Regions from separate parts of the Waltera sp. genome, predicted to be linked through region 2. Evidence: predicted binding sites of a transcription regulator. Region 2 holds the regulator's gene; the other holds the start of a gene.
The links. Region 2 encodes Rex, which represses fermentation and respiration genes when NADH is low (regulators of the CRP and FNR family bind a similar motif). Its sites were predicted from a motif close to ATTGTTAANTANTTAACAAT; they were not measured.
Positions count from the first base shown of each region.

Region 1: ACLTOH_RS13705 (iron-sulfur cluster assembly scaffold protein) is a predicted target of Rex. The motif match lies at 1,632-1,651, and genes of this name have one in related genera.

Region 1 covers NZ_JBKVQF010000030.1:2,594-5,985, reverse strand. The annotation lists gene ACLTOH_RS13710 (GGGtGRT protein) at 1-884, opposite strand, end outside; gene ACLTOH_RS13705 (iron-sulfur cluster assembly scaffold protein) at 905-1,597, opposite strand; gene ACLTOH_RS13700 (inorganic diphosphatase) at 1,804-2,355, opposite strand; gene ACLTOH_RS13695 (glutamate-5-semialdehyde dehydrogenase) at 2,467-3,392, opposite strand, start outside.
Region 2 covers NZ_JBKVQF010000002.1:30,393-33,784, forward strand. The annotation lists gene ACLTOH_RS01200 (NAD(P)H-hydrate dehydratase) at 1-841, opposite strand, end outside; gene ACLTOH_RS01205 (hypothetical protein) at 843-1,481, opposite strand; gene ACLTOH_RS01210 (redox-sensing transcriptional repressor Rex) at 1,638-2,279, opposite strand; gene ACLTOH_RS01215 (ABC-F family ATP-binding cassette domain-containing protein) at 2,418-3,392, shown strand, end outside.

The DNA of each region.
Region 1 (3,392 bases), on a different contig from region 2:
CCAGCGAACTGCGCGTCAGAGTGCATACGGCCCAGAGTATCGGTGAAACCGTAAGAAGCGGGACCTGCAGCCATGTTATCGGGATGCAGAGTACGTCCGGTACCGCCGCCGGAAGCTACGGAGAAGTACTTCTTGCCTGCTTCCAGTCTCTCCTTCTTGTAAGTACCAGCTACGGGATGCTGGAATCTGGTAGGGTTGGTAGAGTTACCGGTGATGGATACGTCTACGTTCTCCTTCCACATGATAGCTACGCCTTCGGGAACGCTGTTAGCGCCGTAGCAGTTAACCTTAGCACGAAGTCCCTCGGAGTAAGCGATTCTCTCTACTTCGGTAACGGTGTTGGTGTAAGGATCATAAGAGGTCTCAACAAAGGTAAATCCGTTGATACGGGAAATAATCTTTGCAGCATCCTTACCAAGACCGTTCAGGATAACACGTAAAGGCTTCTGACGAACTTTGTTAGCCTTCTCTGCGATACCGATAGCACCTTCTGCTGCTGCGAAAGACTCATGTCCTGCCAGGAAACAGAAACAGTCAGTATCCTCTTCCAGCAGCATCTTGCCCAGGTTACCATGGCCAAGACCTACCTTACGGGTATCAGCAACGGAACCGGGGATACAGAATGCCTGTAAACCTTCGCCGATAGCTGCAGCTGCTTCAGATGCCTTTCTGCAGCCTTTCTTGATTGCAATTGCAGCGCCTACAGTGTAAGCCCAGCAAGCATTTTCAAAACAGATGGGCTGGATCTTCTTTACCTGATCGTATACATCCAGGCCTGCATCTTTTGTGATCTTCTCTGCTTCTTCGATAGAGGAGATACCATAGCTGTTCAGTACAGCGTTGATCTTATCAATACGTCTTTCATATGATTCAAATAAAGCCATTTTTTCTGTCCTCCTGTATCTTATTGTTTTCTGGGATCGATGATCTTAACTGCATCGTCTACACGACCATACTGGCCCTTAGCCTTCTCCCATGCAGTGTTGGCATCGTCACCCTTCTTGATGAAGTCGGTCATCTTGCCCAGGTTAACAAACTGGTAACCGATGATCTGATCATCCTTGTCCAGAGCGATACCGGTTACATAACCTTCTGCCATCTCCAGATAACGGGGACCCTTCTTCAGAGTACCGTACATAGTACCAACCTGGCTTCTTAAGCCCTTACCAAGGTCTTCCAGACCTGCGCCTACAGGCAGACCTTCCTCAGAGAATGCACTCTGGGTACGACCATAAACGATCTGTAAGAACAGCTCTCTCATAGCGGTATTGATTGCATCACATACAAGGTCAGTATTTAAAGCTTCCATAACGGTCAGACCGGGCAGGATTTCAGCAGCCATAGCTGCGGAGTGAGTCATACCGGAACATCCAACGGTCTCAACCAGAGCCTCCTGGATGATACCTTCCTTAACGTTCAGGGTCAGTTTACATGCACCCTGCTGAGGTGCACACCAGCCCACACCGTGAGTCAGACCGGAAATATCCTTAACTTCTTTTGCCTGCACCCATTTTGCCTCTTCGGGAATGGGAGCACAACCATGATGTACGCCCTGTGCAACGGGACACATTTCTTCAACTTCTTTTGAATAAATCATGTGAAATCTCCTTTCAATATGTACTTATAATACTATTGATAAAATAATATCATAATGGTCGTGTTCATTCTCTCATATTTCCTTTAAAAAATCTAGGGGTTTTGACAATTTTTTTCAATAGTTTATAGAAATAAACACCGTATCCCCCAATGAACTGCATGGGAAATACGGTGCTTTGTGATTGTTGAAAATCAATTATCAACAGCTTACCAACTCTTGATAAAGGTATCAATGTAATTGTCCAGACACTTTTTAATGACTTCAATTGCCTCATCTCTGTCGCCCTTTTCATTGACAGCAGTGGTCTTGTTCTCCAGTGCCTTATATACTGTGAAGAAATGCTCCATCTCGTCCACCACATGACTGGGCAGCTCGGAAATATCATGATAGCAGTTGTAATTGGGATCATTGAAAGGAACTGCAATGATCTTCTCGTCATTTTTGCCGTTGTCCAGCATGGAGATCACGCCGATGGGATACGCTCTTACCAGTGTCATGGGCTGTACCGGCTCGGAACACAGTAACAATACGTCTAACGGGTCACCATCATCACCGTAGGTTCTGGGAATAAAACCGTAGTTCGCAGGATAATGGGTGGAGGTATGCAGGATACGATCCAGGATCAGAAGGCCTGTCTCCTTGTCCAGTTCATACTTGTTCTTGCTGCCCTTGGAGATCTCGATGACACAGACAAAATCTGTGGGAGTGACTCTCTTGGTGCTCATAGTGTGCCAAATACTTCCATTTACTTCTTTCATAAATTTTCTCCTCTTCCTCTATAGTTATTTCCGACAGATGTCTTTGCATACAGGACAAAATACCCAGCCGGAGAATACGCAGATTATCCGCCTGTGGCGGGTCGCAAATGCTTATCTGCGGATCTGACCGTTTCCATGTATCTTGTATTTATAGGAGGTCAGCTCCTTCAGGCCCATGGGACCTCTGGCATGCAGCTTCTGGGTGCTGATACCGATTTCTGCGCCAAATCCAAACTCGAAACCGTCTGTAAATCTTGTGGAGGCATTGACATAAACACAGGCTGCATCCACTTCGTTTAAAAATTTCTCTGCAGTCTCCGTATTTTCCGTCACGATACATTCGGAATGCTTCGTATTGTAACGGTTGATATGGGCAATGGCCTCTTCCACGCTGTCCACAGTCTTGACAGATAGAATATAATCCAGATACTCCGTACCGTAATCTTCTTCTGTAGCGGGAATGCAGTCCGGCAGGATCTCCCGGGTGCTTTCGTCTCCCCGCAGTTCTACGTTCTTCGTCTTCAGGGCTTCCGCCATCTTCGGAAGGAACTTATCCCGGACGGCACGATGCACCACCAGAGACTCACAGGCATTGCAGACACCGATCCGCTGGGTCTTGGCATTCATCAGTATTTTTACCGCCATATCCACATCCGCATCCTTGTCCACATAGACGTGGCAGTTGCCGGTTCCGGTCTCTATGACGGGGATCGTGCTGTTCTCCACCACGCTGCGGATCAGTCCCGCACCGCCTCTTGGGATCAGCACATCCACATATTCCTTCATCTTCATAAACTGCGCAGTGACCGCACGATCCGTATCTTCGATCAGCTGTACGGCAGTCCTGGGCATACTGCAGGCTTCCAGTGCATCCTGTAATACTTTGACAATAGCGATATTGGAATGAATGGCATCGCTGCCTCCCTTTAAGATCACTGCATTTCCCGTCTTAAAGCACAATCCGAAGGCATCCGCCGTCACGTTGGGACGAGCCTCATAGATAATGCCGATAACCCCTAACGGTACTCTGACTTTAT
Region 2 (3,392 bases):
GGTTCTCCTCTGCGGTGATTACTTTTACCATACCGGCTCCGGTACGATACGCCGCTCTTGCCGCCAGGATTGCTGCTCCGGCCATGCCGTTGCTCCCAGCCACCAGCAAAGCTTTGCCGAAGGTTCCCTTATTCCCGGAGGATGTTCTGTCCGGCAGATGCTGTTCACAGCTGTCATAAGTATACATCTCCGGGCTCTGTCCCAGAAAGCTCTCCGGTCCGATCCCCACATTTGCAATGTGTACCTGCCCGGCATAATCGGTTCCCGGATACATTACAAGGCCTCTCTTGCAGAAACCAAAAGTAATCGTTGCATCTGCCAGGAAAGCACAACCAAGCACCCGTCCGGTGTCCGAGCAGATCCCACTGGGAACATCCAGTGCCAGCTTAAATCCTTCCGCCACATTCATCTCTTCTACGGCTTCCGCATAGATGCCTTCCACCGGGCGGCTCAATCCTACACCGAACAAGGCATCTACAATCACATTATATTCATCTGCCTGCGTATTACTGTCTGTCTTCACCGGAAAATGTTGCAGGGTCTGCCACTGGCTCTTCCATTGCTCTGTGGCTTTCTCCGGATCTCCCACAAGTCGTACCGCTACCGTATAACCGTCCGCCGCAAGAAGTCTCGCCAAAGCCAGACCGTCTCCTCCGTTATTTCCCATACCAGCAAAAATGAGCACTTTTGTCCGTTCCTTCACGGCATCAAAGCGCTCTTTCAGAAAATCCTCCGCAGCCAGAGCCGCTCTTTCCATCAGAACCGGCCCCGGGATGCCGAGGTACTCTATGGTATTTTTATCGTATTGCTTCATTTCCTGTGCAGTTACCAGATATCTCATACTATTTTTGCTCCGGATTATATTTCATGTCAAACAGATTGACCACTTCTGCACCAAAAATATCATGCATGTAGTTGTAGATCTCCTGATTCTGCTGTTCCATCTGCTGTTTTTCGATCAGACGTTTTTTCAGTTCGATACGGATCGCACCCACCCACTCCGCAGTCTCTTTGATCTGTTTGTCATTATCCTTCATAATATCATAGCAGCAGTCCATAGTAAACATCATAAGCTGAAGATTTATTCTTTCGATCTCTCTGGGGATATCTTTTAACTCATCTTCGTATGCTTCCAGCTTCTCATTGCATTCCTCGATCAGGCGCTTATGATCCTCGATCTGTTTGTTCAGCTTACTGTTTTCGCCCTGCTGTTCCGCCTCATCCACCATAGGAACGATTTCTTTCATCAGCTTCTTTTTCAGATTCCGGATATCCTTCGACTCGGTATTGAGCTTACCTTGTCGTTTCAACAGCTGATTCAGGGCATCTTCCGTTTCTTTTAGCGGAACGGAACCGGTCTTATTCAACAACCGATACCATTTATTATCCAGGGTGAGTACGGGCAGATGCTTTCCCGTCAATGCATTTTTGAAAGCAGCCTGTCGGTCCTGTGCATTTTCTTCTGCGTTACCGTTGCCCATAATATCACTCCTTTGATGCCTTACTTCATGTTGTATTATTTCTCGGTGCGCTGAAATTCATAAAAGCGGCTGCTTCGCATCCGTCATCGCCTTGCGACTTTTCCTTTTATTCATTTTCAGACACTCCGCCTATGAAATAAGCAATCATACGCTTGCTTATTTCATGTCTGAACTGTAACGGTTAATATTATAGGATAGCTTCATTAAGCTGTCGGACAGATGCACGTTCTCCACCTGAATTCCCTCGGGAACATTCAGATCCACATGAGCGAAATTCCAGATAGCACGGATCCCGTTAGCCACCAGCTTATCTGCCACTTCCACAGCACTGGTCTTGGGAATCGTCAGTACAGCGATATCGATGTCCTTCTCCCGGATAAAGGATTCCAGCTGATCCATGGGCATGACCTTCACACCGCGGACATCCTTACCCACTAGTTCCGGGTTCGCATCGAACATTCCCTTGAAGATAAATCCACGACGCTCGAAGTTCATATAATTGCCCAGCGCTCTTCCCAGATTGCCGGCTCCAATGATGACGAAATTATGCTGCTTATCCAGTCCTAAGATCTTACCGATCTCACGATACAGAGATTCTACATTATATCCATAGCCCTGCTGGCCGAAACCGCCGAAATTATTAAAATCCTGACGTATCTGGGATGCGGTCACCTTCATCAGTCCGGAAAGTTCCTGCGAAGAGATGCGTTCCACACCTTCATCCTTCAATTCCCCCAAATATCGAAAGTATCTGGGCAGTCTGCCAATCACAGCCTGTGAAATTTCTTTTACTTCCAATACTTTCACCTCCGTTTTTTTTAGTATACACCATATGTTAAAAACTTGTCAATGAATTGACAGGTTTTCTTCTTTTCGTTACAATGAAATTTAAAAAGCCCGGTCTCCGTGGGCTGGAAATAAAGGATACTTACTACCATGATATTATCTTGTCAGAATATTTCAAAAGCATTTGTAGAAAATCAGGTATTGAAAAATGTCTCTTTTCATATAGAGGATCATGAAAAAGCTGCCATCGTGGGCATCAACGGTGCCGGGAAAACGACACTGCTCCGCATCATCGTAGGGGAAATGACTCCCGATGACGGGCAGGTGGTTCTGGCGAGGGACAAGACCCTGGGATACCTTGCACAGAACAGCACTGTGGACACCTCTCACACCATTTACGAGGAACTGTTATCTGTCAAGGCGGATCTGCTGCGCCTGGAGGAAAAGATCCGGGAATGCGAAAACAATATGAAGCATGCCGAAGGAGATGCGCTGGAAGACCTGATGAAGCAGTACACCTCTCTCACCCATGCTTTCGAGACCGGCGGCGGCTATCTCTACCGCAGTGAGCTGGTCGGTGTGTTAAAGGGACTGGGATTTACCGAAGATGAATTCTCCAAGCCGGTTGCCACACTCTCCGGCGGTCAGAAGACCCGTGTGGCGTTAGGACGGCTTCTGTTACAGAACCCTGATCTCATCATCCTGGACGAGCCGACGAACCACTTAGATATGAATTCCATCGCCTGGCTGGAGACTTATCTGTTGAATTACAAGGGAGCCGTTCTCATCGTCTCCCACGACCGGTATTTTCTGGACCGGATCGCCGGGAAAGTCATCGAGATCGACCAGTCCAAGGCTACAACCTTTATGGGCAATTACTCCGATTATGCCGTAAAAAAGGAACAGCTGCGCGTTGCTGCCTGGAATGCCTATATGAACCAGCAGCGTGAGATCAAACATCAGGAAGAGGTCATCGAAAAATTAAAATCCTTCAACCGGGAAAAGTCCATCAAACGGGCGGAAAGCCGTGAGAAAATGCTGGACAAGATCGAGGTCATCGAAAAACCCTCCGAGGTCCGCACGGATATGAAGCTGACACTGACGCCCCGGATCTTAAGTGGCAAT